Regions from separate parts of the Rhizobium sp. AP16 genome, predicted to be linked through region 2. Evidence: predicted binding sites of a transcription regulator. Region 2 holds the regulator's gene; each other region holds the start of a gene.
What was found. The regulator PhoB, encoded in region 2, activates phosphate uptake and scavenging genes when phosphate is short. The targets are predictions, from matches to a motif close to TGTCATNNANCTGTCAT.

Region 1 (7,226 bases), on a different contig from region 2:
GACAGTCCCAGGCAGGCAGCGTCAAAACCGGGATTTCGGGCGCGAGGAAACCGAGCATCTGCTCGACATCGGCCATGTGCTGACCGTCCGACATGACATAGGCGACCGGCTCGCCGGTTCGTGCCAGTTCGGCCAGCAGGAAGGGCTCCATGCCCGCCGGAACATGGCCAACCGTCAGCGGCTCGCTCGCCGCGAGCAGTTTCTTCGCGTCGAATCCTGGGATCATCTGGTTATCCCAAGCCTTTCCGCGACCTCTTCGAAATCTGGCTTATAGGCGGCCACCCGCTTGAAAAGCGGCGTCTGCAGATGCTCCGGCACAGGCAGCGTTCCGAGGATCCATCGGACGAGATCATTGTCTTCCTCGTCCATGATGCGCTCGAATTCATCGAGGTCGGTTTCGCTGAGCCCCGGCAACTCATTGTCGGCGAACTGACCGAAAACGAGATCCATCTCGCGGAGGCCACGATGCCAGCAACGAAACAGAATGCGGCGGCGGCGGGGATCGAGATCGGCACTGCTGAGTGTCAGCCCAGTCATCACAAAAACCTTTATGTTGATGCGTCTCTATAAAACCAGCCTTGGAAGGTGGGAACCGCTTTTTCGGAAAAAAGCGCCTGACATTCAATTTTCCGGGGAGTGTGTGCCTCGCGGAAGCCTCCGTGGCGGTCAGCTCTTGCCAAGACTACCCTCCCCGTCGCATTTTGCCGGCCATGCGACCCGCCATCCTCGACCCGTTATTTGCGTCCATTTCTTCGCTGCCCGGCGTTGGGCCGAAGGTTGCCGAGCTGCTTGTGAAGCTGCTCGACCGGGAAACCATCGACGATTGCCGTGTTGTCGACCTGCTCTTTCATGCGCCGCATTCCATCATCGACCGGCGCGAACAGCCGGGCATCGCGCGGGCGCCGCAGGGCGCTATCGTCACCATTACCGGCCGCGTCGACCGCCACCAGCCGCCGAACCCGCGCAGCAACGTGCCCTATCGCGTCTTCCTGCATGACGAGACCGGCGAACTCGGCCTGGTATTCTTCCGCGGCAAGGCGCAATGGCTGGAAAAGCAATTGCCGATCGATGAGACGGTCACCGTCAGCGGCAAGGTCGACTGGTTCAATGGCCGCCCGTCGATGGTGCATCCCGACTACATCATGCGCGAAAACGAAGCGCAGAACCTGCCATTGGTCGAACCCGTCTATCCGCTGACAGCGGGGCTCGCACTGAAATTCCTGCGCAAGACCGTCGAGGCGGCGCTGGCACGCTTGCCGCAACTGCCGGAATGGGACGACGAGGCGCTGGCACAGAAGCAGGGCTTTCCCTCGATATCCGACAGCTTCCATATGCTGCATGCGCCGCGCGACGCCGCCGATATCGATCCGCAGGCACCCGCTCGCCGCAGGCTTGCCTATGACGAATTCCTGGCGGGGCAATTGTCGCTGGCACTCGTCCGTCAACGGCTGCGCAAAGTTGCGGGACAGCCCGTCCATCCTACCGGAGACATCAGCCGGAAGATATTGGAATCCCTTCCCTTCTCCCTGACGAACAGCCAAACGGCAGCCATTGCCGATATCCTCAAGGATATGGCGGGTACCGACCGCATGCTGCGGCTGCTGCAGGGTGATGTCGGTGCGGGCAAGACGCTGGTCGCACTGATGGCGATTGCAGCCGTCATCGAAAGCGGTGGCCAGGCGGTGCTGATGGCCCCGACCGAAATCCTGGCGCGACAGCACTATGCGACCATCGCGAAATTCGCCGCCAGCGCCAATCTCTCCGTCGAAGTTCTGACCGGCCGCACCAAGGGCCGGGAGCGCGACGCCATCCTCGAACGCATTGCCTCCGGCGAGGCGCAGATCATCATCGGCACGCATGCGCTGTTCCAGGATAGCGTCAGCTATGCCAACCTGATGCTGGCCGTCGTCGACGAGCAGCATCGCTTCGGCGTCCACCAGCGCCTGCGGCTCACGGCAAAGGGCATCTCGCCACATATGCTGGTGATGACCGCCACACCGATACCGCGCACGCTGGTGCTGGCCGCCTTCGGCGATATGGATGTCTCCAAGCTCACCGAGAAGCCGGCGGGCCGCAAGCCGATCCAGACGATAACCATTCCCACCGAACGAACCGGAGATATCGTATCCCGGCTGAAGAGCGCACTATCTGAAGGCAAGAAAGCCTATTGGATTTGCCCGCTTGTGGAAGAATCCGAAGAATCCGATTTAATGTCGGTCGAGGAACGGCATGCAACCCTGGTCAAGGCGCTTGGCCCGGGTATAGGCCTCATTCATGGCCGCATGAGCGGGCCGGAGAAGGACGCTGTAATGATGGCGTTCAAGAACGGCGAAATCCGGCTTTTGGTTGCCACCACCGTTGTCGAGGTCGGCGTCGATGTGCCGGATGCGACGATCATGGTGATCGAGCATGCCGAGCGTTTCGGTCTGGCGCAGTTGCATCAGCTTCGCGGCCGCGTCGGGCGTGGTGACGAAGCCTCGACCTGCATCCTGCTCTATAAGGGTCCGCTCGGCGAGACCGGCCATGCGCGGCTGTCGATCATGCGCGATACCGAGGACGGTTTTCGGATTGCCGAGGAGGATCTAAAACTGCGGGGCGAAGGCGAGTTGCTCGGCACGCGCCAGTCCGGCACGCCCGGTTTCCGCATCGCCAGCCTCGAAGCCCATGCCGATCTTCTCGAAATCGCCCGCAAGGATGCCGCCTATCTGATCGACCGCGATCCGGACCTGACCGGCGAACGCGGCATGGCAGTACGCACCCTGCTCTATCTCTTCCGTCGTGACGAGGCGATCCGGTTCCTCAGAGCCGGATAGTTGGATGGACGCAGCGAGCGCGTCCATCCCTTTCAAAGACTATTACTTGGCAGACAGGCCGGGGATCGTGACCTGGAACACCTGGAACATGGTGTCGACATCAGCCCCACCTTCCCCCTTGTAGGCAGCGCCTACCTGGAAGCCGTCCTGAGTCAGGAAGTCGTTGTCATTGGCGACGAACAGGAAGTAGTCGTCCGGCAGCTTCGGGTCGAGAACGCTGACGAACGACATAGCCTCCCATTTTTCGGAGAGGTTGTTGCGGTCGTTCGGCGCACCGTTATGGAGACCGAAACGAGCCAGATTGGCACTGTCGTTGATGTCGATGAGCAGGCTGACCGTTGCGGGTTTCACCGAGGCATCAAGGACACCCTTCGGAGCAACCGGCGTGTCGGCATCGAATTTGCTGCCGGCAATATCGGTGGCAGTCGAGACGTCGACGATGTCGATGCTGCGATAGAGCGACTTTTCGCCTTCCATGCCGTAGCCGTTGTTGCTGTCGCGCGCCAGCATCAGGAAGCTCGTCGGCGAAAGCGCCACGATTTCGCTTTGGGCGGCGACAGCCGTCTTACCCTTACTGTTGGTGAAGACCGGCAATGGCACGACATATTCGTGCACCAACTTCAGATGCGCCAGATCGGCGGCATCGTAGACCAATGCGCGAGTGTTTTGCCGGGTCGAGCCGGAATCGCCGCCGTCCTGGCGGGTCGCCGATTGCAGCACGGCGATCAGAAACTTGCCATCCGGGGCCATCGACATGCCTTCGAGGCCCTGATTGTTCTGGCGGCCACTGGTCGGATCCTTGGGATCAGGTGCGCTTTCGCCGGGGCCAGGATTGTTCGAGGCGAAGTTCACGGCGCCATTGCGCATCGGCAGCAGCGCAGCCGGTGGCGGCGTGGCGGACATCATGCGGCCGTCGGCGGAGAAACGATAGATGTAGGGGCCGTATTCGTCGCTGATGAACATCGTGCCGTCAGGCAGGCGGACGATGGCTTCGTTGTCGAGCGAGATCTTGCCGTTCGGTGCTTCGGGCAGCGAGGGCATGCCATCTTTCGGGGAGCGAATGCCATTGGTCGGATCGAGGCCGGTGGTGTCGGCGCCCTTGTTGTCGGTCAGCAGCATGGTATCGGCGAGCTTGGCAACGACGCCCGACTGCTCCTTGCCGGCTGGCGGCGTTGCGCCTGGGGCGACCGGCGTCAGTTCAACATCGATGGTGTTGAGGCGCGGACGATAATTAGTTGTGCCGACGACGTTGTAGCCGCGATCCGGCAGCAGCCACAGCGATCCCTTATAGGAGCCATCGGCATTGCGCTCCCAGCTTTTGGCGTCGATCGACATGCCGGAACCGGAGCCGAAGGTCTCACCGAACTTGTCGCGCTGGTTGGCGGGAATGCGGCCTACAGCGACGAGGCCCTTATTGACCAGGGTAACACCGCCGACGGTAACTGAACTATCGGCAAAGGCTGTGACCGGCATGGCGAAAATGACAGTGGTGAGCGCTGCCGACAGCAGCGGCAAACTCATTGAACGCAAATTTCTCACGGCAATATCCTCCTGATGAAAACTCTTTGTGCTGGAATGGCATTCATCTGCGGATCGGTTGAAAACCGCGTCGAACGAAAATATCAGGCTCCGTCGAGCCGCCAACGTTCGACCATGAGATGTGCCCGCCTGCCCTTCCGGCAACCGGTCTAGAACGGCAATATGATAGAGACATGACAGTTTGGATCCGGCTGATGCGAACGGCGCCCGGATGATCGCCAGCATAAGGTTCCGTTGGGCGGCCGCGACATCTTGAGATTGAAACCGTGCCGTATTTGGCGTAGGTCGTTTCCTAAGTCTGCTGCGAATAGAATTTACGATGTCCTCGCAACAATTGCCGTTAACGCCATAATATAGCGAAGGGTTTCATTCCATGAAGACGTCTGCTCCTGTCGCAATTATCGCGATGGCATTCACGGTAGTGCTGGCCCTTTCGGCTTGCGACGATCAGTCGAATTCCACTGCCACCAGCAATCAGTCCTCGGCCGATACGGCATCGAAGCTGGCGAATAGCGCGAAATTAAACGACTACGTGCTCGCCTATAATGATCTCATCGGAGATTCCGGCCTGCTGGCACAATATCAGGCCTATGAGAACGCCAATATTTCGAAGAGCACGACGTCCGACAATATTACAGACGTCAGCAAAGGCTCGCTCGAACAATCCGCGGACAAATTGAAGACCGTGCGCGGCGCGAAGAGCGATGCGCCCACGGAACTCGATACCGCCGCCGACAAGCTGATCTCCGCGCTTGGTCAGGTCGTTCCCCGCCTTTCCGGCCTTGATGTCTACTACGCCAGCAAGGCCTATATGGAAGACGGGCTCGCGCGCGGAAAGCGCGAGGATCCCTTGATGCTTACCGATTTTCAGGCAGCCGCCGTCGCGCTGGAGGAGTTCCATCAGCAATTGCAGAAGGAGCTCGACCGCCGGGAACAGGCCGAGCTTGCCAAGATCAAGGAACGCGGGGATATGCCGGTCTATCAGACACGGCTTGCCCTCAGCCAGGCAAGGCAACTGGTCGATCTTCTCAATAGTTCGGAAGAGCCCGGCAAGCCTGCTCTTCAGAGCCAGATAGATGCAAAGATCACTGATCTGGAAAAGACATTGGAGGATCAGCGCACCGCCATGGCGAAGGCTAAACAGGAAGGCGGCAGCGGCGTCAATACTCCGCTTCTTGACGGCATCAACGACAGTCTGACCGGAATGGTCGGCGATTTCCGCGAGATCAAGCAGGACCCCACGCCGGACAAATACCAACTCGTCGTCACCCGCTTCAACAGTGCCATCGAAATGTTCAATAGCGTGAGATAAAGGCGCTACACGCAACGACTGGCCGCGGCACAAGCTACCGTACCAGCACGCGATCTAGCATTAAGACAAGGATTTCATAGGAACGGGCGGCGGCAATTCCTTGGCCGCGATCAGCTTTTCGCGATATTCGGGCGAGACTAGGCCGCCCGAAATCAAAAGCTTGGCGCCGTCTTCCGGGCTCATGTCAAGAATCGTGATTTTCTCGCGCGGTACGAAGATCAGGAAACCGGCGGTTGGCACGGGGGTCGGCGGCAGGAAAACCGCCACCATATCATGCCCCATGGCATCGAATTTCGAGGCGATTTCGCCTTTGGCGTCGGTGGAGATAAACACCATCGACCAGAGCCCGGGGCTCGGATATTCGATCAGCCCGACCTTCTTGAACGAGGTGCCTTGCTCCTTCAGCACGGTTTCGAAGATCTGTTTCAGGCTCTTGTAGATGGTTCGCACCAGCGGCACGCGTTGCACGATCGACTCGCCGAAGCGAACAATGCTCTGGCCGATCAGGTTCTTGGCGAGGAAACCGATGATGGTGATGAAGATCATCGCGATCACCACGCCCGTACCGGGAACGGCAAAGTTCAGATAGCTCTCGGGATCGTAGCGCGCGGGAATATAAGGCCGAACCCAGCTGTCGGCCCAGTGGATGACAGACCAGGTAAGCCAGAGCGTGATGGCAATCGGCGCGCAAATAATGAGGCCGGCCAGGAAATTATTTCTGATCCGTGCTGCCACAGACACTTTGATGGGCTTGTCCGTCATTCGCCGTTCGAAAACTCCGTTTCGTCGTCAACCGCTAACCGGCAAATTCCCCCACCATCTCCTTGCTGAATCGTGCCAGAAATCGGCCGAGCGCACAACCCGGCAGTCACGCCACCGGGCCAGATATCGGCCCGGTTCACGACGACGTTATCACACGAAAATAAATGGGGCCGCGATCTATTCCACAGTCACCGACTTGGCGAGATTGCGCGGCTGGTCGACATCCGTGCCCATGAAGACGGCCGTGTGATAGGCGAGCAACTGGATCGGCAGTGAGAAGATCATCGGCGCGATGATTTCATCGACAACCGGCAGGACGATCGTCGCCATCGTCGGCAGCGTGGAGGCGGCCGCCCCCGCCTCGTCGGTGATGAAGATGATACGACCGCCGCGCGCCGCCACTTCCTGCATGTTTGAGACGGTCTTGTCGAAGAAACGGTCGTAGGGCGCAATGACGATAACCGGCATGTTCTCATCGATCAGCGCGATCGGGCCATGCTTCAGCTCACCGGCGGCATAACCTTCGGCGTGGATGTAGGAGATTTCCTTGAGCTTCAGCGCGCCTTCCATGGCGAGCGGGAAGCTGGTGCCGCGACCGAGATAGAGCACATCCTTGAACTTGGAGATTTCGCGGGCAAGGCTTTCCATCTGCGGCTGGATGATGTTCAGCACCCTTGCCATGATGCGCGGCATCTCGGCCAGGTGGCGCACCATCGCGTTTTCATCCTCGGCACTCACCGTGCCGCGTGCAACGCCAGCGCCGATTGCCAGCGACGCCAGAACGGCGAGCTGGCAGGTGA
Region 2 (7,226 bases):
GTCATGGCCGACCCCTCCATCATCGGGAAAACGGTGAAGATCACGCTGCTTGCCGGCGCCAATATCGATTCCGCCAACAAGGGGCAGATCGATCTGACGGCGAATGAGGCGGACCGCAAGGTCTCCGACCGACAGCTCGGCTGGATGAGGCAGCTTGCCGCCAGCGGCGCGCTCCACAAGGCGTTCAACAGCGGCCTGTTCCTGTCGGGCAATTCCAGCCGTCCGGAAGCCGCAGGCCTCGGCGTCGCGCTGATCGGTTCGCTTTATCTGATGCTGACCGTGCTGGTTCTGGCATTACCGGTCGGCGTCGCCGCCTCGATCTATCTCGAGGAATTCGCGCCGAAGAACCGGCTGACGGACCTGATCGAAGTCAACATCAACAATCTCGCCGCCGTGCCGTCGATCGTCTACGGCCTGCTTGGCCTCTCCGTCTTCATCAATGTCATGGGCCTGCCGCGCTCGGCCTCGCTGGTCGGCGGGCTGGTGCTCAGCCTGATGACGCTGCCGATGATCATCATCGCCACGCGCTCGGCGCTGCGGGCGGTGCCGCCGTCGATCCGAAGCGCTGCGCTTGGTCTTGGTGCCTCGCGGATGCAGGTGGTGTTCCACCATGTCCTGCCGCTCGCCATGCCGGGCATCCTGACCGGTACGATCCTCGGGCTGGCGCATGCGCTCGGCGAGACCGCGCCGCTGCTGTTGATCGGCATGGTCGCCTTCGTCGCCAATTATCCGACGTCGCCACTCGATCCCGCGACCGCCCTGCCGGTGCAGATTTACATGTGGGCGAGCGAAGCCGAGCGTGCCTTTGTCGAGCGAACCTCCGGGGCCATTATCGTCCTGCTCTTCTTCCTTGTTGCGATGAACATCGGGGCCATCCTGCTGCGCCGTCGCTTCGAGCGGCGTTGGTAGAGGGAGAAGACGGAATGAACATGATGACGGAAGCCGCAGGCGAGAAGGCACTGGCCAGGAAGATGACGACGATCCCCTACAAGATGATCGGCCAGGACGTCTCGGTCTATTATGGTGACAAGCGCGCCCTGTTCGGTGTGGACCTGAACATCCGTGTCAATACGGTCACGGCGTTGATCGGTCCTTCAGGCTGTGGCAAGTCCACCTTTCTGCGCTGCCTAAACCGCATGAACGATACGATCGACACCTGCCGCGTCACCGGCAAGATCACGCTCGACGATCAGGATGTCTATGACAGCGCCATCGATGTCGTGGAGCTGCGTGCCCGCGTCGGCATGGTGTTCCAGAAGCCCAATCCCTTCCCGAAGTCGATCTACGAGAACGTCGCCTATGGCCCGCGTATTCACGGGCTGCATCGCTCCAAGGCCGATCTCGACCATATTGTCGAAACCAGCCTGCAGAAGGCCGGTCTCTGGGGCGAGGTGAAGGATCGGCTGCTGGAAGCCGGCACCAGCCTGTCGGGCGGCCAGCAGCAGCGCCTCTGCATCGCCCGCGCCGTTGCCGTCAGCCCGGAAGTCATTCTCATGGACGAGCCGTGCTCGGCGCTCGATCCCATCGCCACGGCCAAGGTCGAGGAACTGATTCATGAGCTGCGGGAAAACTTCACGATCGTCATCGTGACGCATTCCATGCAGCAGGCCGCCCGCGTTTCCCAACGCACCGCAATGTTTCATCTCGGCCATTTGGTCGAGGAGAACGATACCGATAAGATGTTCACCAATCCCGACGATTTCCGCACGCAGGATTACATCATGGGCCGTTTTGGTTGATGATATCCCGCGCGCGGCTCCCTTCACACGTTTCACCCTGAGGATAGAAAAATGGTCTCCACTCACATTCTCTCTGCCTATGACGAAGACCTGAAGTTCCTGACGCGCCGCATTGCTGAAATGGGCGGTCTGGCGGAGCAGATGGTCAGCGACAGCGTTCGTGCACTGGTGCACGGCGATGCCGCCCTTGCACAGAAGGTCATCTCCGACGACGTCGTTCTCGACCACGCCGAACGCGAAGTCGGCGACAAGGCGATCGTCACCATCGCTCGCCGCCAGCCGATGGCCGCCGACCTGCGCGAAATCATGGGTTCCATTCGCATCGCCGCCGATCTGGAGCGCGTTGGCGACCTTGGCAAGAATACCGCCAAGCGCGTCATCGCCGTGCAGGGCCACGGCGTTCCGCGCCGCCTGGCGCGCGGCATCGAGCATCTTTCCGAACTGGCGCTCAGCCAGCTCAAGGAAGTGCTCGACGTCTATACGACCCGTTCGCCCGACAAGGCCGTCTCGATCCGTGAGCGCGACGAGGAAATCGACGCGATGTACACCTCGCTCTTCCGCGAGATGCTGACCTACATGATGGAAGATCCGCGCAACATCACCACCTGCACGCATCTTCTCTTTTGCGCCAAGAATATCGAGCGCATCGGCGACCATGCCACCAACATCGCCGAGACGATCTATTACATGGCGACCGGTAGCCAGCCCGAAGGCGAGCGCCCGAAAGACGATACCGCCAACACCGTCGGTGCGGTGACGGAATAACGAAGACGCCAGGAAAAGGAGACCAGAGACGCATGGTTCCGAGAGTTGCTGTTGTAGAAGACGAAGAAGCGCTCAGCGTTCTGCTGCGCTATAATCTCGAGGCTGAAGGCTTCGAGGTCGACACCATTCTGAGAGGCGATGAAGCAGAGCTTCGCCTCCAGGAGCGCATTCCCGATCTTCTGATCCTCGATTGGATGCTCCCCGGCGTGTCCGGCATCGAACTCTGCCGCCGGCTGCGCATGCGGCCGGAGACCGAACGCCTGCCGATCATCATGCTCACCGCCCGCGGCGAGGAAAGCGAGCGCGTGCGCGGCCTTTCCACCGGCGCGGACGATTATGTCGTCAAGCCGTTCTCGACGCCGGAGCTGATGGCTCGCGTCAAGGCGATGCTGCGCCGTGCCCGTCCGGAGGTTCTCTCCACCGTGCTGCGCTGTGGCGACATCGAACTGGACCGCGAGACCCATCGCGTTCACCGCAAGAGCCGTGAAGTGCGGTTGGGACCGACGGAATTCCGCCTGCTGGAATTCCTGATGGCTTCGCCGAGCCGCGTCTTCTCGCGGTCGCAGCTCCTCGACGGTGTCTGGGGACATGACATCTATGTCGACGAACGCACCGTCGACGTCCATGTCGGACGTCTGCGCAAGGCGCTGAACTTCTCCAATATGCAGGATGTCATCCGCACCGTTCGCGGCGCGGGTTATTCCATGGAAGCCTGATCGGGAAACCGGTCAGTCACCCAACATAGCGGCGGAAACAGAAAACGGGCCTTTCGGCCCGTTTCTTTCATTCAGCTATGGGGCATCTCAGCCGCGCGGTTGAGCCGCCGGCCGGCGTCGTTCATGCACCGGCTGGTAGGCCAGGCGCTGATGGTAGCCGCAATAGGGCGATGCATCCGGGCTGTCATTGCCGCAGAAGTGGAAGTCATCCTTCAGCGGATCGCCGACCGGCCATTTGCAGGTGCGCTCGGTGAGTTCCGTCAGGCCGAGGCGACGCGAAATCGGAACGACCACATTGGCGGCCGGACGATATTCGATCTCGTTGACCGTATCGATCTCGACTTCTTCCTTGAGCATCGTCGCGCCCTGCTGACGGGTAACCGTGCGGGTTGCAACGCGCGAGGCGTAGTTCGGTGCGCGCGGCGCCGAAGTGTTGCGCTTCTGTGCTCGGGCGGCCGTCGCCGTGCCGCCGGCCTTCGCTCGGCCCGGCAGGCTCAAGCGATGCACCTTGCCGATGACGGCATTACGACTGACACCACCGAGCTGCGCCGCGATCTGGCTCGCGCTCAAACCCTCGGACCACAGCTTTTTCAGCTTCTCGACGCGTTCGTCTGTCCAATTCATGCCCTGTCTCCGCTGTCGCGTTTCCGATGGCAGAATCCTTCACCATTGCCTCGCATTAGGGCGAGGCGCGAAACGCTTAAAAATTGTGGTGACTAGTTCCGCCGCATGCAGTCTAGTAATTGAGGTTTAACCTAGTGTGAGGCTGACTCCGTGACAAGAGTCGCATGATTCCTGGGGAATCGATTTCGGGGTTTTCCCCAACTTGCTTGTCCAAGCGTGGCATTTTTGCAATATTAGCAACTGAAGACATACCTCTCGTCGCGAGATGCTCTGCCGCGCCTGCTAAATCGCCTGTTTTGTTGACATTGCGGTGCAAAACATCAATAGTGCCTCAGCCGCCGCAAGGCGGCATTTTTGATTTTTCCGGGCCCGTTTCACTTGAAGGAAACGATTGGCCCTAAAGGTTGTGATCGAGGAGATACGGGCCATGGCTGAAACCGCGCCGCTTTACGACACCTATATGCGTGCCCCGCTGCGGTTTGAGCGAGGAGAGGGCGTATGGCTGTTCACGGAGACAGGCGAGCGCTATCTCGATTTCGCCGCCGGTGTTGCAGTGAATTCGCTTGGCCATGCACATCCCCATCTGGTCGCGGAACTGAAGGCGCAGGCCGACAAGGTCTGGCACCTGTCGAACCTTTATGAGGTGCCGGGCCAGGAGAAGCTGTCGAAGCGCCTGACGGAAGCCACCTTTGCCGACAAGGTGTTCTTCACCAATTCCGGCGCTGAGGCGCTGGAATGTGCGATCAAGACGGCGCGGCGCTACCAGTTCTCCAAGGGCCATCCCGAGAAGTTCCATATCATCACCTTTGAAGGCGCCTTCCACGGCCGCACGATCGCGACGATCGCCGCCGGCGGCCAGGAAAAGTATCTCGAAGGTTTCGGCCCCAAGGCGCCGGGCTTCGACCAGGTACCCTTCGGCGATCTCGATGCCGTGCGCGCCGCCGTTACCGATGCGACGGCCGGGATTCTCATCGAGCCCGTGCAGGGCGAGGGCGGCATTCGGCCTGCGACCAACGAGTTCCTGCGCGGCCTGCGCCAGATCTGCGACGAGCACGGCCTTCTTCTGATCCTTGACGAGGTCCAGTGCGGCGTCGGCCGTACCGGCAAGCTCTTTGCTCATGAATGGTCCGGCGTCACGCCCGACATCATGGCCGTGGCCAAGGGTATCGGCGGCGGCTTCCCGCTTGGCGCGTGCCTTGCGACGGCGGAAGCCGCTTCGGGCATGAAGGCCGGTACGCATGGCTCGACCTATGGCGGCAATCCGCTCGCCATGGCAGTCGGCAATGCCGTGCTCGATATCGTGCTGGCAGACGGTTTCCTCGATCATGTGCGCGATATCGCCCTAGTCTTCCGCCAGGGCCTTGCTTCGCTTCAGGATCGTTTCCCCGATATCATCGAGGATATTCGCGGCGAGGGCCTGATGCTCGGCATCAAGGCCGCCATTCCGCAGGCGGAGCTGTTGCAGGCGATCCGCGCCGAGTATCTTCTGGGCGTGCCGGCTGGCGACAACGTCATCCGTCTGCTGCCGCCGCTGGTGGTGACCGCCGAGGAAGCGCGCGAAGGTATTGCCCGCATCGAACGCGCCGCCGAAAGCGTGCGTGCGGCTCGCATCAAGAAGTCGGCTTGAATTCAGCGCCCGCTGTCAGCGCAGTAACACTTAGAATGGCGCATAACCCCTTAAATCGGGTCCGATTTAAGGGGTTATGCGCGCCCCACGCGGGCGTTATTGTTTTCTAGAGTACAGGTAGGAACATGGCTTCTCCGAAACACTTTCTCGATCTCTCGGCTGTTGCTGCTGCCGATCTGCGCAGCATCATCGACGACGCCATCGTGCGCAAGCGGGCGCTGAAGGCCGGTACGGCCGACAAGCCGCTTGCCGGCAAGATGCTGGCGATGATCTTCGAGAAGCCCTCCACCCGAACCCGCGTCTCCTTCGATGTCGGCATGCGCCAGCTTGGCGGCGAGACGCTGTTCCTGTCGGGCACCGAGATGCAGCTCGGCCGCGCCGAGACGATCGGCGATACGGCGAAAGTGCTGTCGCGCTATGTCGACGCCATCATGATCCGCACGACGGAGCATTCGCGCCTGCTGGAGCTCGCCGAACACGCGACCGTGCCGGTCATCAATGCGCTGACCGACGACACGCACCCCTGCCAGATCATGGCCGACATCATGACCTTCGAGGAGCATCGCGGCCCGATCAAGGGCAAGACGATTGCTTGGACCGGCGACGGCAACAATGTGCTGCATTCGCTGATCGAAGGGGCCGCACGCTTCGACTACCGCATGAACATGGCCGTACCCCTTGGTTCCGAGCCAAAGGATCACTATTTGAACTGGGCCCGTAATCAGGGCGCCGAAATCATGCTCTCGCATGATGCCGACCGTGCGGTCGCTGGCGTTGATTGCGTGGTAACCGATACCTGGGTTTCCATGAATCAGGAACACCGGGCCCGCGGTCACAACGTCTTCCAGCCCTATCAGGTCAATCAGGCTTTGATGGCACAGGCCGGCAAGGACGCCTTGTTCATGCATTGCCTGCCCGCCCATCGCGGGGAGGAAGTGACGGACGAAGTGATCGATGGTCCGCAATCCGTTGTTTTCGATGAGGCGGAAAACCGCCTTCATGCGCAAAAGTCGATTCTTGCTTGGTGCCTGGGCGCGATCTGAGGATATAGAACCGCGCGTTTGATGCCGCGGGCGCAGTAGGAGTAAAGCAATGGCGGAAAGTGCAGCCTCGCTGGGTCAATTCGATTTTGCCGGCGACGATCATGTCGTTCCCTTCCAGGTCGAAGGTCTTGATGTGCGCGGCCGCGCCGTGCAGCTCGGACCTCTGCTGGACACAATTCTCGCCCGGCACAATTATCCGGCCCCCGTTGCCCGGCTGTTGGCCGAGGCCGTGGTGCTGACCGTGTTGCTCGGCACCTCGCTGAAGTTCGAGGGCAAGTTCACCGTGCAGACCAAGGGCGACGGACCGGTCGATCTTCTGGTCGCCGATTTCGCGACGCCGGAAAATGTCCGCGCCTATGCCCGCTTCGATGAAGAGGCGCTGGCAAAGGCCGTGGCCGCCGGCGAGACCGAGCCGGAACAGTTGCTCGGCAAGGGCGTGCTCGCCTTCACCATCGATCAGGGTCGCTACAGCCAGCCCTATCAGGGTATCGTGGCGCTCGACGGTGCCTCGCTCGAAGAGATCGCGGGGACCTATTTCCGCCAGTCGGAGCAGATCCCGACCCGCGTTCGTCTGGGCGCTGCCGAACTGTTCGACCGCGACGAGGCCGGCAAGCCGCGCCATCGCTGGCGGGCGGGCGGGTTGATCGCACAGTTCCTGCCGGAAGCACTGGAGCGCATGCGCCAGCCGGATCTCCATGGCGGTGATGGCGAT
Region 3 (7,226 bases), on a different contig from region 2:
GCGCTGGGTCTGGCGATCACAGGTCTGGCCGCCTATTTCGCATTCTCGCTCTCCTTCTCCGACGGCCAGATCACTGCCTTCGGCCAGGCGATCTACCAGAGCCCGCTGAAGTGGGTCGTGATCTTCGCACCGTTGGCGATGGTGTTCTTCCTGAGCTTCAGGATCAACAGCATGAGCGTGGCCGCCGCGACGACGACCTTCTGGGTCTACGCCGCGCTGGTGGGCCTGTCGCTGTCGTCGATCTTCATCATCTACACCGGCCAGAGCGTCGTGCAGACTTTCTTCGTGACCGCCGCCTCATTCGGCGCGCTGTCGCTCTACGGCTACACGACCAAGCGTGATCTGTCGGCGATGGGTTCGTTCCTGATGATGGGCCTGTTTGGCCTGATCATCGCGTCGCTCGTCAACATCTTCCTGGCTTCGTCCGCCATGCAGTTCGCGATCTCGGTGATCGGCGTGCTGATCTTCGCAGGCCTCACCGCCTACGACACGCAGCGGATCAAGGAAATGTACTATCAGGCCGACGACGTTGCCGTGGCCGGCCGCAAGGCGATCATGGGCGCCCTGTCGCTCTACCTCGACTTCATCAACCTCTTCATGTTCCTGCTGCAGTTCATGGGCAACCGCAAATAATTGCAGCGACCTGAATGAAAGTTCGAAAAGGCGGCCTCGGCCGCCTTTTCTGTTTGCCTAACCTGCACGCGCGATTTTATATCATGTCCCCAAACCGCAGATCAGGCAATAAACCCAGATGTCCTCCCGCCTTCGCCAGGCCGCCCCGAACGACCTCCCCCGGATTACCGCCATCTATCGCGACGCCGTTCTCAACGGCACGGCAAGCTATGAGCTCATCCCACCGGACGAGGCGGAAATGGCAAGCCGCTTCCAGGCGATCCGGGACAAGGGCTATCCCTACATCGTCGCCGAGGACGAGAGCGGAAAAGTTCTCGGATACGCCTATGCGTCGGCCTTCCGTACGCGACCGGCCTATCGCTGGATGGTGGAGGATTCGATCTACATTGCGCCTGAAGCACGCGGTCGCGGCCTCGGCAAGCTGCTGCTGGCAAAGCTGGTGGAGGAATGCGAAGCCCTCGGCTTTCGCCAGATGATCGCCGTCATCGGCGGTGCCGCACCCGCTTCCATCGCCCTTCACCGCGCCGCCGGCTTCGCGGAAACGGGGCTGCTCAAAGGCACGGGCTACAAGCACGGCCGCTGGCTGGACACGATGCTGATGCAGAAGGCGCTGGGCGACGGTGCGGAAACGGACCCCGATCCCTCGGCCTATCCGGGAACCCTGTTCAGCGAGTAAGGCAGTCTCTCCTTTTCCCTCGAGAAAAGACGCCGGGCCAGCCGGATAACAATGGGGCTGGGGCGAAAGCTCCAGACGATCCCAGTGTCCGGAGAAGAGCCGGATACGATCCCGCAACATTTCTCAACATTAAAGCAGCCACGGCAACATTCGATTCGCTATTTTGACGGCGATAACGCTCCGCAACCGCCGATTTCCCGACTTGTTCAGAGATTCGTTTTCCCTCGCGTTGAGGCAGGATCGCACGCCGCAACCTGTGGGCATCGCATTGGCACATATGATTTATAGAAGGAAATATATATGAAATATCTGCTCATTCCCGCCTTGCTCGCGCTGGCCTCCACGTCCGCGGTTGCCGCTGATCTGACCGAGGAGCCTGTTGCGGCTGCAGCTCCGGCTTCAGTCTTCACCTGGTCCGGCCCTTATCTCGGTGTCCACGGCGGCGGCGCGATCACCAAGGGCAACTTCAAGTTCGGCAGTGGCGACCAGTCTGAAGACTTCAAGGGCGGCTTTTTCGGCAACTTCTTCGGATACAACTATCAGTTCGACAAGGTCGTCGTCGGCGTTGACGGCAATATCGACTACAACTGGAACAATAAGGCCGTCGCCAACGCATCCAGCGTCGGCACCGATTGGTCGGGCGCGGTTCGCGGACGGGTCGGCTATGCTTTCGACAACCTGCTGATCTACGGCGCGGCCGGATGGACCGCTGCTCGCGGCTTCGCCGATGTTTCCGGCTCGGGCGACGGCAAGGTCGTCTTCAGCGGCTGGACGGCCGGCACCGGTGTCGACTATGCCTTCACCAACAACATCTTCGCCCGCGCGGAATACCGCTACAGCGATTTCGGCAGCAAGGAATTGCAGGGCGTGAAGAGCGACCTCACCGAACAGTCGATAAACCTCGGCGTCGGCTTGAAGTTCTAATTTCGACGCGACCAGGCTCCAAACGAAAAACCCCGCCCACTGGCGGGGTTTTTCGTTTGTCCATCAGCCGTTGATCACAGTCAGGACCGATTGCTCGAGATAATCGAGATCACTTCTCCACCAGCTTCAGCTGCTTGTCGAAAACCTTCAGCACCTGGCTCAGCTCGTGGCCACGCTTCAGGATCATGCCGTTGGTGTTGACCACGCTGAAGGCGCCCTGCTTGGCGGCGAGCTTCGGGTTTTTCTCGATGCGGAAGAGCGGCAGTTCACCGGAGCGCTTGAAGACGGAAAAGACCGCCTTGTCTCCGAGATGGTCGATGGCATAGTCCCGCCACTCGCCCTCGCCGACCATGCGGCCGTAGATCCACAGGATCGCATCCAGCTCCCTGCGATGGAAGGTTACCGGCAGCGGATCCCTGTTCTGCTTGTATTCCCTGAGATCAACAACGACGGAAGAATTGGTGTCGACGGAACGGCTTTCGCCGTGTCGCAAATCCGGCTGATCAGTCATCAATCCCCCAGGGGCTGGTCATGACAAGAGGATGACAGTTTGCCTCAGCCGCACCAAATTGCAAGACCGGCGGCCACTCACAAATTTTTACGCCGGAGGAAAGCATCTCCGCGCCGCCGCATTTCAGTCAAAACGACGCCCCATTTTCCGGAACTATTGGTAGCCGTTTGGCGCCGCCGCGCCAAACGGCCCGGCCGGGGGCGCGTCGACCGAACCCCAGCCCCGAATGCGTCCTCGCCGGGCACTTCATCGTGTTGCGACCTATCGGACTAAGACTTCTTCAGCCCTGGCCGAAAACGATCAGCCGTCGGAGCCGATCGTCAGCACGGTCGCGCCGATGATCGCCGCCGGATCGCCGGACGACGTGGAAGATTGCAGCAGAACCGCCATGCCGCGCCGGCCGTCCTTGTCCAGGACATTGGCAGGCAGCACGACGCTCATTTGCTTGCCGTCCCACATGCCGACGGTCTCGACGTCCGAGACCGCATGCAGATAGGCGATCTGCTGGCCGTTGTTTTCGCCACCCTTCGGCGAAACGAGCTGTTCCTTGTCGAAATAGGCAACGACCACATTCGCCTTGCCCTGGCCGGCGCCGATCTTGATCTCCAGCTCGTCGCCCTTCATCGCGGCGGTCACCGGGATCGTCAGTCCCTTGCCTTGGTGCTGGAAGTCGTCGAGCTTGACATTGATGCCGTCGAAGTCGGCACCACTCATATGGTCTCGGCCATTGATGATCGCCTGCGGCGTATAGACCCCGCTGCGGCCCATCGTCCGCGCATAGGCATATTGGCGCGCCGTATTGTCCTTGGACGCCATCGTGTCGTTCCAGCCAAGATAGTTCCAGTAGTCGACATGATAGGCGAGCGCCACGACGTCGCCCTGCCGGATTAGCTTGCGAAACGCGGCATCCGCCGGCGGGCAGGAAGAACAGCCCTGAGACGTGAAGAGCTCGACAACCCCCTTGATCTTGGCAAGCTCCTGCGCATGCAGCGAACTCGCGAGCGCGATGCCTGCCAGAAGTGAAACCGAAAATCGAAGGCGCATGCCGTTATACCTCTTTCTCAGACGCTGAAGGCGAAAGCCAATACAGCACCCTGAAATCGCCTGCCGCTTTCCAGGGTATCCGTAAAGCTCTCATCAAGCCTGATAAATCTGAAACAAGAGATAATAGCTAAGCGCGATGACTAAAAGTCACGATGGGGTGAGAGCAGGGCCTAAGGCCACCACGGCGAACACATCAGCGTGAAAAACAAGACGCCGCCGGGGAAGTTTCCCCCCGACGGCGTCCAAACATGGCCTCAATGGCTATCAGGCAGCGAGATCGCGCAGAACCGTCTGCAGGATGCCGCCATTGTTGACGTAGACGACCTCATCCAGCGTATCGATACGGCAGATGATCGGGATATCCCGGACCGTGCCGTCGCCATAGGTGACCTTGGCGATCTTGCGCTCGCGCGGCTTGATGTCTTCCAGGCCTTCGATCGTGACGACTTCATCGCCCTTGAGGTCGAGGGTGGCCCAGGTGGTGCCGTCCTCGAAGACAAAGGGGATGACGCCCATGCCGACCAGGTTCGAGCGGTGGATACGCTCGAAGGACTGGGCGACGACGGCGCGCACGCCGAGCAGGTTGGTGCCCTTGGCAGCCCAGTCGCGCGACGAGCCGTTGCCGTATTCGACACCAGCGAAGATCACGAGCGGAACGCCCTCGGCCTTGTACTGCATGGCCGCATCGTAAATCGACATCTCTTCCTTGGACGGATAGTGGATGGTGTAGCCACCTTCCTTGCCGTTCGGGCCGAGCATGTGGTTGCGGATGCGGATATTGGCGAAGGTGCCGCGCATCATCACTTCATGATTGCCGCGACGCGTGCCGTACTGGTTGAAGTCGGCAACGCCGACGCCATGACCGAGCAGGTAGGAACCAGCCGGCGAAGCAGCCTTGATCGAACCGGCAGGCGAAATGTGGTCGGTAGTGATCTTGTCGCCGAAGAGGCCGAGAACGCGGGCACCCTTGATGTCGGAAATGCCGGCGCCGGTCTTGCCCATGCCAACGAAATAAGGCGGGTTCTGGACGTAGGTCGAGTTGTCGTCCCAGGCATAGGTCTGGCCCGGAGGAATCTGCACGGCCTGCCAGTTGGCATCGCCCTTGAAGACGTCGGCGTACTTGGATTCGTAGAGTTCGCGGGTGACGTATTTCAGGATGAATTCCTGGATTTCATGCGAGGTCGGCCAGATATCCTTGAGGAAGACCGGCTTGCCGTCCTGGTCTTCGCCGATCGGCTCCTTGGTCAGGTCGAGCTGCACCGTGCCGGCGAGCGCATAGGCGACGACGAGCGGCGGGGAGGCCAGATAGTTGGCCTGGACGTCAGGCGAGATACGGCCTTCGAAGTTGCGGTTGCCGGAGAGAACGCCGGCAACGATCAGGCCCTTGTCGTTGATCGTCTTCGAGACCGGCGCCGGCAGCGGGCCGGAATTGCCGATGCAGGTGGTGCAGCCGAAGCCGACCAGGTTGAAGCCGAGCTTGTCGAGATCGGCCTGCAGGCCGGACTTGGCGAGATATTCGCCGACGACCTGACTTCCCGGTGCCAGCGAGGTCTTGACCCACGGCTTGCTCTTCAGGCCCTTGGCAACGGCGTTGCGGGCGAGAAGGCCGGCTGCGATCAGAACCGACGGGTTCGAGGTGTTGGTGCAGGACGTGATGGCGGCGATCGCCACGTCACCATGGCCGAGATCGAAGTCCGTGCCTTCAACCGCATAGCGGTTCGAAAGCTGGCCGGGCTTCTTGTATTCGGTTTCGAGCGAGCCGGCGAAACCGGAGGCGATGTTTTCCAGAGGAATACGGCCTTCCGGGCGCTTCGGGCCAGCCATAGCCGGCACGACGTCGCTAAGGTCGAGTTCGAGCGTGTCGGTGAAGACGAGATCGGCGCCGTCGTTGTCACGCCACATGCCCTGCGCCTTGGAATAGGCTTCGACCAGTGCGATACGATCCTTCGTACGGCCGGACATGTTGAGATAGTTCAGGGTTTCCTTGTCGACCGGGAAGAAGCCGCAGGTCGCGCCGTATTCCGGACCCATGTTGCCGATGGTGGCGCGGTCGGCGAGCGGCAGCGCGTCGAGGCCGGGGCCGAAGAATTCGACGAACTTGGAAACGACGCCCTTCTTGCGCAGCATCTGCACGACGGTCAGCACCAGGTCGGTCGCCGTGACGCCTTCCTTGAGCTTGCCGGTGAGCTTGAAGCCGATGACTTCCGGCAGCAGCATGGAAACCGGCTGGCCGAGCATGGCGGCTTCAGCCTCGATACCGCCAACGCCCCAGCCAAGAACGCCGAGACCGTTGATCATGGTCGTGTGCGAATCGGTGCCGACGCAGGTGTCGGGATAGGCGATCGTCTCGCCATCCTCTTCCTTCGTCCAGACGGTCTGGCCGAGATATTCGAGGTTCACCTGGTGACAGATGCCGGTGCCGGGAGGGACGACACGGAAGTTCTTGAACGCCTGCTGGCCCCACTTCAGGAAGCGGTAACGCTCGCCGTTGCGCTCGTATTCGAGTTCGACGTTGCGGGCAAAAGCCTGCGGCGTGCCGAATTCGTCGACAATGACGGAGTGGTCGATGACGAGGTCGACGGGAACGAGCGGGTTGATCTTTTCAGGATCGCCACCGAGCGACACCATCGCGTCACGCATGGCGGCGAGATCGACAACGGCGGGAACGCCGGTGAAGTCCTGCATCAGCACGCGCGCCGGGCGATAGGCGATTTCGTTCTCGACGGTACCCTTGTTGGTCAGCCATTCGGCGACGGCAAGGATATGTTCCTTGGTGACCGTCTGCCCGTCTTCGAAGCGCAGCAGGTTTTCCAGCAGCACCTTCATCGAATAGGGAAGCTTGGCAACACCAGGCAGACCATTGGCCTCGGCCTTCGGCAGGCTGAAATAGACATAGTCTTTTCCGCCCACGGTCAGCGTGGACCGACAATTGAAACTGTCAAGAGATTTAGACACGAGATACCCCGTTTCTGATAGCCAACACAGTCGTGCGAACGCCTATGCACTTTATGCACATCAGGATGCGGGTACGGCCATTTCCGCTGTCCGCACGTAAGGCAAAACACCTTATGTTCGGCGCAAGGATGAAATTCACGCCGACCGCTGGCGTGGTTGCCGGTCTTATAGATAATTTCGTAAAGACTTGCCAGAGTGGCTAAGCGCAAAATTCGAGATTTTTTTCGCACTGCGACAACGAAAACGGGGAAAGCCTGAGCTAATGCATCTAAGCGCTGAAAACCTGGCCGCAAGGCGAGGCGAGGACCTGATTTTCGCGAACGTTTCCTTTGACTTGGAGGGCGGCGAGGCATTGATCCTGACAGGCCGAAACGGCTCGGGAAAATCAACACTTTTGCGTGTCGTCGCAGGTCTTCTCCGACCGGAAAAAGGCCGGGTGATTCTCGCGGATTCCCAAGGAGAATCGGACCGTCAGCCGGGGGA
Region 4 (7,226 bases), on a different contig from region 2:
AGGCTCTGGAACTGTTCTCCCATCTCGCCAATATCGGCGACACCCGCTCGCTGGTGATCCATCCGGCCTCGACGACGCACAAGCAGCTCACCGACGAACAGAGGATTGGCGCCGGCGCCGGCCCCGATGTGGTGCGCCTGTCGATCGGCATCGAGGACGTCAAGGACATCATCGCCGACCTGGAGCAGGCCCTGGCGAAGGTTTGACGGGCTACAACTACTTTCTCGGTTCACGGCCTCCAGGAGATCTCAATTTCGTTACAATTGGTCCGCTACAACTTTAGCGACGAATTGAAACGGTGAGCACCAGAAAACTATGACCTCAAGATTGCGCGTAGCGGTCCTCTTCGGCGGACAGTCCTCTGAACACGATGTTTCCCTCATGTCCGCCCGCAACGTCATTAAAGCAATCGATGTCGACAAATACGAGATCGTGCCGATTGTCATCCGCCGCGATGGACAGTGGCTGCTGACCGCTTTGGAAGGGGGAGCGCTGCCGGACCCGGTCGTTTATGCGGGGAGCGAAGTTTGCCTGCTGCCGGGTGGTAAGGGCCGGATTCTCGCTGTCGGCGACCCGACCGGACCGCGCGAGCTGCCGGCGATAGACATCCTGTTCCCGGTTCTGCACGGTCTCTATGGCGAGGATGGCTCCATCCAGGGCCTCGCCCGAATGGTCGGCGTTCCGTTGGTCGGCTGCGGCATCCTGGGATCGGCAACCGCCATCGACAAGGATATCGCCAAGCGCCTGCTGCGCGACGCCGGCCTGCCGGTCGCCCGTTCGATCACCGTGAGACCTGGCGATACTCTATCGTTTGAGGAGGCAGCGAGTGCCTTGGGCTCGCCCGTTTTCGTCAAGCCGGTGCGACAGGGCTCTTCCGTCGGCGTCAGCAAGGCGGCGAACGCCGAGGAATTTCGCGCGGCGCTCATCGAGGCGTTCAAGCATGACGACAAGGTGCTCATAGAAGAGTTCGTCAAGGCGCGCGAAATCGAATGCGCCGTCCTGGAGCAGACCGATGGCACGCTGTTCGTTTCCCTGCCCGGCGAGATCGTCACCGGCCAGGACCACAGCTTCTATACCTATGACGCAAAGTATATCGATGAGGATGGCGCCATAACCAGCGTTCCGGCACAATTGCCTGCCGATCTCACCCAGCATCTCCGCGAGCTCTCGCTGGACGCGTTTCGCGCATTGGGCTGCGAAGGTCTCGCGCGCGTCGATTTCTTCGTGAGGCCGGACATGAGCATGGTGGTGAACGAGGTCAATACGATGCCGGGCTTCACCAATATCAGCATGTACCCGAAGGCCATGGAAGCGACGGGGATTTCCTATCCGGCGCTCGTCGACCGGCTAATCGAACACGGGCTTGCAAGAGGCGGTCGATAGCCAGGTCTTCAGGCCTGGTGTTCCTGAACGTCGCGAAGCCAACCGAATGCGGTGCACTACGACCGAGTGTTTCCAGATCGTCATGAGGGATTTATGACAACATATTTACGATTGGATACCGACGGCATCGAGCCGGAAACGGGTGCACCGGCCGACGATCGCATCATTTCCGGAGCACCGGAATTCCGCACCTGGAATGCCGAGGAGGCCGATGGCGGGCTCTATGCGGGCATCTGGGAAGCGACGCCCGGCAAATGGAAGATCGTCTATGACGAGTGGGAATATTTCCACATCCTCTCCGGTCATTCGGTGGTAACCGCCGAGAATGGCGAGACTTTTCACCTGCGCGCCGGTGACCGGATGATCCTAAAGCCCGGCTTCAAGGGGACGTGGGAAGTCATTGAAACGACTCGCAAGGACTATGTGATCCGTCTCTGACGGCGCCTTGGATTTTGCCGCAAAGCCAGTTGAATCAAAACATGAAGACCGGTGCCGCTTCGATTGCGCGCCGGTCTTTGCCGTGCCGTCCGCGCGATAACCATTTCCATTGCCACAGGTTGTGTCACCGGGCTTTCACCAAACTGTCATCAAACTGAAACACTGCGCCTTTAGACGCATCACTGTCGCCAGGAGATTCAGGTGGGCGTTACCAACCGATGGGACACCCCGCGCCGGACTCCTGCTCGCCATCCTTTCATCACTTGAGGAAGTGAGTCTAACATGCTGAACCAGAAATTTCGTTCGCTTTGCCTGACGGCAGGCTTCATCGCTGCCATGTCCGTTTCGGCCTCGGCTGCCGACATCACAGGCGCTGGCTCGAGCTTCATCGCGCCGGTTCTGTCCAAGTGGGCTGAAGGCTACAAGGCTGCGACGAACAATGTCGTCAACTACCAGTCTGTCGGTTCGGGCGCCGGCATCAAGCAGCTCCTCGACAAGACCATCGTATTCGGCGCTTCGGACAAGCCGATGAGCGACGCTGACCTCGAGAAGAACGGCATTGCCCAGTTCCCGATGATCTCCGGCGGCATCGTCGTTTCCTATAATGTTGAAGGCGTAAAGCCGGGCGAACTCGTTCTCGACGGCAAGACGCTGTCCGACATCTTCCTCGGCAAGATCGCCAAGTGGGACGATGCGGCCATCAAGGCCCTCAACCCCGACGTCAAGCTGCCTTCCACGCCGATCTCCGTCGTTTATCGCGCCGACAGCTCGGGCACGACCTTCAACTTCACCGACTACCTGGCGAAGGTTTCGCCGGAGTGGAAGGAAAAGGTTGGTTCGAACACGGCGGTTGAATGGCCGGTCGGCTTCGGCGCCAAGGGTTCCGAAGGCGTTTCCACCACTGTCAACCAGACAGCTGGTTCGATCTCCTACGTTGAATATTCCTACGTCATCGCCAACCACATTGGTTTCGCGAAGATGAAGAATGCTGCCGGCAAGGTTATCGAGCCGAGCCTCGAGACATTCAAGGCTGCTGCTTCCAACGCCGATTGGGCCAACGCCAAGAACTTCAACCTCATCATCACCAATCAGCCGGGCGATCAGAGCTGGCCGATTGCAGCTTCGACCTGGGTTCTGCTCTACAAGAAGCCGGCCGATCCTGCTCTCAACGAAGAAGCGCTGAAATTCTTCAAGTGGTCCTATGAGCACGGACAGAAGGACGCGACCGCCCTGTCCTATCTTGCGATCCCGGAGAGTGTTGCCGCGGTTGTCGAGAAGTCCTGGACGAAGGACTTTGGCGCGAAGTAATTTGTGCTAGCTGAGAAGTTACGGCGGACAGGGCACGGCCCTGTCCGCCTTTCGTGACAGGACAAGGGGAAATCGATGGCTGACGCGACTCAGACGGCTGGCTTCCAGGCACTGGATACCAGCGCCGTCACCAGAAAATTCCGGATACAGGATCGAATTTTCTATTTTATGACGTTTGGCTCGGCTGCTCTTGTCGTGCTTCTGCTGCTGGCAATCATCGTGGTTCTCATCATCGATGCCTTGCCAACCTTCCAGGCCTTCGGGTTTTCGTTCCTCTGGGGCACGAAGTGGAGCGCTCCCGCCGATATTTATGGTGCTGTCCCTGCCGTGGTCGGTACGCTGGTGAGTTCGCTCATCGCCATGCTGATCGCCGTTCCCCTGGGCATCGGCATCGCCATCTTCCTCACGGAACTTTGCCCCGGCAGCCTGCGACGTCCGATCAGTACGGCCATCGAGCTTCTGGCCGGTATTCCCTCCATTATCTACGGCATCGTCGGCCTCTTCATTCTCGTGCCGCTGATGCAGACCTATATCCTGCCCTTCCTTATGATGACGATCGGCCAGGTGCCGGTGATCGGCCTGCTGTTCCAGCCGCCGGCGCCGGGCGTCGGCCTGTTGACGGCAAGCCTCGTGCTGGCCATCATGATCCTGCCGTTCATCACCGCGATCTCCCGCGACGTGTTCAGCACCGTGCCGCCGATGCTGCGTGAATCCGCTTACGGCACGGGCATGACCACATGGGAAGTGGCCCGCCACATCCTGATCCCCTATACACGTCGCGGCCTCGTCGGCGGCATCATGCTCGGCCTCGGCCGCGCGCTTGGCGAAACCATGGCCGTCACGTTCGTCATAGGTTCGGTCAGCCGTCTGCAATCGTCGATCATCTCGCCGTCCACCACCATTTCCGCCCAGATCGCGAACAACTTCGGCGACGCCGACGGTCTGCAATTGTCGAGCCTGATTGCGCTCGGCCTGCTCCTGTTCGTCCTTTCCTTCTGCGTGCTTGCGGTGGCGAGGTGGATGATCGGTCGCGGCAACGCGCTTTGAGGAATAAACCCATGGACAATGCAATTCGTCAGAACCTCGTCTCGAGGCGTTATGGGAAGAACCGGGTGATGATGGTCTTGTGCCTCATCGCGGCCATTCTCGGCATATTCTTTCTCAGCGTGATCCTTGGAACCCTGGTTTATCGCGGTGTATCGGCGCTCAGCCTTGACGTGTTCACCATGTCGATCCCGGCCCAGGGTTCGCGCGGTGGCCTGATCAACGCAATCTACGGAACAGTACTGGTCACGGGCTGCGCCATCCTGATCGCCGCGCCGATCGGCATTCTCGCCGCCACCTATCTGGTGGAGTATGCCAACGGCACCAAGCTTGCCGAGGCCGCCAAGTTCCTGAACGACATCCTGCTGTCCGCACCCTCGATCATCATCGGCGTGTTTGTCTACGGCGCCGTGGTCGTGCCCATGCACGGCAACTCTGCCTTCGCCGGCATCCTCGCGCTGGCGCTGATCGCCCTTCCGGTCGTCAACCGCACGACGCAGGATATGCTGTTGCTAGTGCCAAACGAGCTTCGTGAGGCGACCGCTGCGCTCGGCGCGCCGCGCTGGAAGTCCATGACGATGGTGATCTACCGGTCCGCCTGGACAGGCATCCTCACCGGCATCCTGCTGGCCATAGCCCGTATCAGCGGTGAAACTGCGCCGCTCCTCTTCACGGCCGGTTACAGCAAATTCATGAATGCAGGCCTGACCGGTCCAATCGCCACGCTGCCGGTTGCCATCAATACGCTCGCCGCCGATGCAGGCGAGGATCTCAAACAACTGGCCTGGGCCGGCGCGCTGATCATCACCGTTGCCATCCTCGCCCTCAACATCCTTGCCCGTGTCTTGAGTGGACGCCGCCAATGACGCCGCCGAACGATAGGAATGAGACCATGAACATGAGCGACAACAATTTCCAGAGCGTCAACGCACAGCCGGGGAAGGACGCCGTTTCTCAGTCGGATCTCGGCATGATCGCGAAACTTGAGGTGAAGAACCTCGATTTCACCTATCAGAACGGCCATCGCGTTCTGAAGGGTGTGAATATGAACATTCGCAAAAATGCGGTTACCGCCTTCATCGGCCCTTCGGGTTGCGGTAAGTCCACGCTGCTGCGCACGTTCAACCGGATGTATGATCTCTATCCGGGTCAGACGGTTGGGGGTGAGATCCTGCTGGACGGTCGCAATATTCTTGCCAAGGACGTCGATCTGAACGATTTGCGCGCCAAGGTCGGCATGGTGTTCCAGAAGCCCACGCCGTTCCCGATGTCGATCTATGAAAACGTCGCTTTCGGCATCCGGCTCTACGAGAAGATTTCCAAGGCGGAAATGGACGCCCGCGTCGAAGCGGCGCTGACGGAAACAGCCTTATGGAGCGAAGTGAAGGAAAAGCTGCACCAGAGCGGACTTGGCCTTTCCGGCGGTCAGCAGCAGCGCCTCTGCATCGCCCGTGCCATCGCCTTGCGTCCGGAAGTCCTGCTCCTCGACGAGCCGACCTCGGCGCTTGACCCGATCTCGACCGCCAAGATCGAGGAGCTGGTATCTCAGCTGAAGGGCGAGTTCACCATCGTCATCGTGACGCACAACATGCAGCAGGCAAGCCGCATCTCCGACAGCACCGCCTTCATGTATCTGGGCGATCTGATCGAATACGGCCCGACCGAGCAGATCTTCCAGGCGCCGAAGGTGAAGCGCACGGAAGACTACATCACCGGCCGTTACGGCTGATACGACAAAAGCGGGTATCGCCCGCTGCCGGCAATTTTGCGATGGCGCGCCCGCTTGGCGCGCCATTTTTCGTTTTGGGGCATGATCGAGCGAACCGACAGGCTCGCGCCCGCCAAGCTCACCAGCTCAGTTCGAGCTTGTCGAGGCCGTGGAAGTGATAGACGTCCTTGACCTCGGGCGTCTTCTGAAGCTTCAGGCCGGGCAGGCGCTCGAACAGGATCGGCAGCACCACGTTCAGCTCCAGTCGAGCCAGCGGCGCGCCTATGCAGAAATGGATGCCGGCCCCGAAGGAGAGGTTCGGCGCTTCATTGCGGTCGGGCTTGAAGGTGAGGGGATCGGAGAATTTCTTGGGGTCCAGATTGGCGGCGGCGAGAATCATCGCCACCTTGTCGCCGCGCTGGAAGGAGACGCCGTCTATTTCCGTCGGCTCCAGGCACCAGCGGTCGAAGATATGCACCGGCGCGCAGATGCGCAGCGTCTCTTCCACGGTGCGCTCGGTCGTTGCCTCGTCCTTGAAAAGTGCCGATGGCGCATAGCCGCTTTCGAGGATGACGCGGACGGAATTGCCGATCTGATGCACGGTCGCCTCGTGCCCGGCGTTCAGCAGCACGATCGTCGTCGACACCAGCTCGTCCTCGGTCAGATACTGGCTCTTATGCTCGGTAGTGATCATATGCGTCAGGAGATCGTCGCGCGGATTGGCGCGGCGTTCGCGGATGACGGATTTCACATAGTCGGAGAATTCCTTCGCCGCCTGATCCGCTGCGTCCTCATCCTCGCGCGTGCGGCCGAACATGTACATGCGGACATAGGCATGCGACCACTTCAAGAGTTGTGGCCCCATCTCCTCCGGGATACCGATCATCCGCGCGATCATGGTGACGGGGATGATATCGGCAAAGGCCGAGAGCAGCTCCACTTCGCCGTTCTTCTCGAATTTATCGATCAGCCGATTGGCCAGCTCAGCCAGCTCCGGCTTCATTTTCTCGACATGGCGGGAGACGAAGGCGCGGTTGACGAGGGTGCGAAGTCGCGTGTGTTCCGGTGGCTCGATTTCGAGCAGAGAATGTTGTTCGGAGAGATCGAAATTTTTCAGGTGTGGCAGCGGCGCGGGCATGCCGAGCTCTTCGCGGTTGGCGATATGCAGGATCTGCCGGCCGAAGCGGCGGTCGCGCAGCAGCCCGTTCACATGGTCGTAGCCGATGAAATACCATCGCCTCTGCTCTTCCCAATAGAATGTGGGACATTCGGCATGCAAGGCGGCGTAGACCGCGTTCGGGTTGCTGTAGAAAGCGGGATCGCGGCCGTTGAGGGAGAGGCGGCG

Region 1: the regulator PhoB is predicted to act here: its motif matches at 4,515-4,531, upstream of PMI03_RS12365 (esterase-like activity of phytase family protein).
Region 3: the regulator PhoB is predicted to act here: its motif matches at 2,765-2,781, upstream of PMI03_RS12870 (DUF2794 domain-containing protein).
Region 4: the regulator PhoB is predicted to act here: its motif matches at 1,955-1,971, upstream of pstS (phosphate ABC transporter substrate-binding protein PstS).

What each region holds. Positions count from the first base shown of each region.
Region 1 covers NZ_AJVM01000027.1:92,666-99,891, reverse strand. Annotated here, with positions in the region: gene mfd (transcription-repair coupling factor) at 1-226, opposite strand, end outside; gene PMI03_RS12375 (succinate dehydrogenase assembly factor 2) at 223-537, opposite strand; gene recG (ATP-dependent DNA helicase RecG) at 711-2,813, shown strand; gene PMI03_RS12365 (esterase-like activity of phytase family protein) at 2,856-4,334, opposite strand; gene PMI03_RS12360 (YiiG family protein) at 4,726-5,664, shown strand; gene PMI03_RS12355 (DUF502 domain-containing protein) at 5,725-6,426, opposite strand; gene glmS (glutamine--fructose-6-phosphate transaminase (isomerizing)) at 6,604-7,226, opposite strand, start outside.
Region 2 covers NZ_AJVM01000063.1:140,312-147,537, forward strand. Annotated here, with positions in the region: gene pstA (phosphate ABC transporter permease PstA) at 1-909, shown strand, start outside; gene pstB (phosphate ABC transporter ATP-binding protein PstB) at 924-1,739, shown strand; gene phoU (phosphate signaling complex protein PhoU) at 1,791-2,504, shown strand; gene phoB (phosphate regulon transcriptional regulator PhoB) at 2,537-3,220, shown strand; gene PMI03_RS17185 (GcrA family cell cycle regulator) at 3,308-3,844, opposite strand; gene PMI03_RS17190 (aspartate aminotransferase family protein) at 4,272-5,471, shown strand; gene argF (ornithine carbamoyltransferase) at 5,597-6,514, shown strand; gene PMI03_RS17200 (Hsp33 family molecular chaperone) at 6,564-7,226, shown strand, end outside.
Region 3 covers NZ_AJVM01000031.1:25,445-32,670, forward strand. Annotated here, with positions in the region: gene PMI03_RS12855 (Bax inhibitor-1/YccA family protein) at 1-633, shown strand, start outside; gene PMI03_RS12860 (GNAT family N-acetyltransferase) at 752-1,309, shown strand; gene PMI03_RS12865 (outer membrane protein) at 1,610-2,233, shown strand; gene PMI03_RS12870 (DUF2794 domain-containing protein) at 2,343-2,744, opposite strand; gene PMI03_RS12875 (thioredoxin family protein) at 3,045-3,788, opposite strand; gene acnA (aconitate hydratase AcnA) at 4,053-6,743, opposite strand; gene ccmA (heme ABC exporter ATP-binding protein CcmA) at 7,006-7,226, shown strand, end outside.
Region 4 covers NZ_AJVM01000019.1:18,092-25,317, reverse strand. Annotated here, with positions in the region: gene PMI03_RS10405 (O-acetylhomoserine aminocarboxypropyltransferase) at 1-206, shown strand, start outside; gene PMI03_RS10400 (D-alanine--D-alanine ligase family protein) at 316-1,383, shown strand; gene PMI03_RS10395 (cupin domain-containing protein) at 1,477-1,821, shown strand; gene pstS (phosphate ABC transporter substrate-binding protein PstS) at 2,158-3,129, shown strand; gene pstC (phosphate ABC transporter permease subunit PstC) at 3,205-4,176, shown strand; gene pstA (phosphate ABC transporter permease PstA) at 4,188-5,039, shown strand; gene pstB (phosphate ABC transporter ATP-binding protein PstB) at 5,144-5,902, shown strand; gene PMI03_RS10370 (cytochrome P450) at 6,021-7,226, opposite strand, start outside.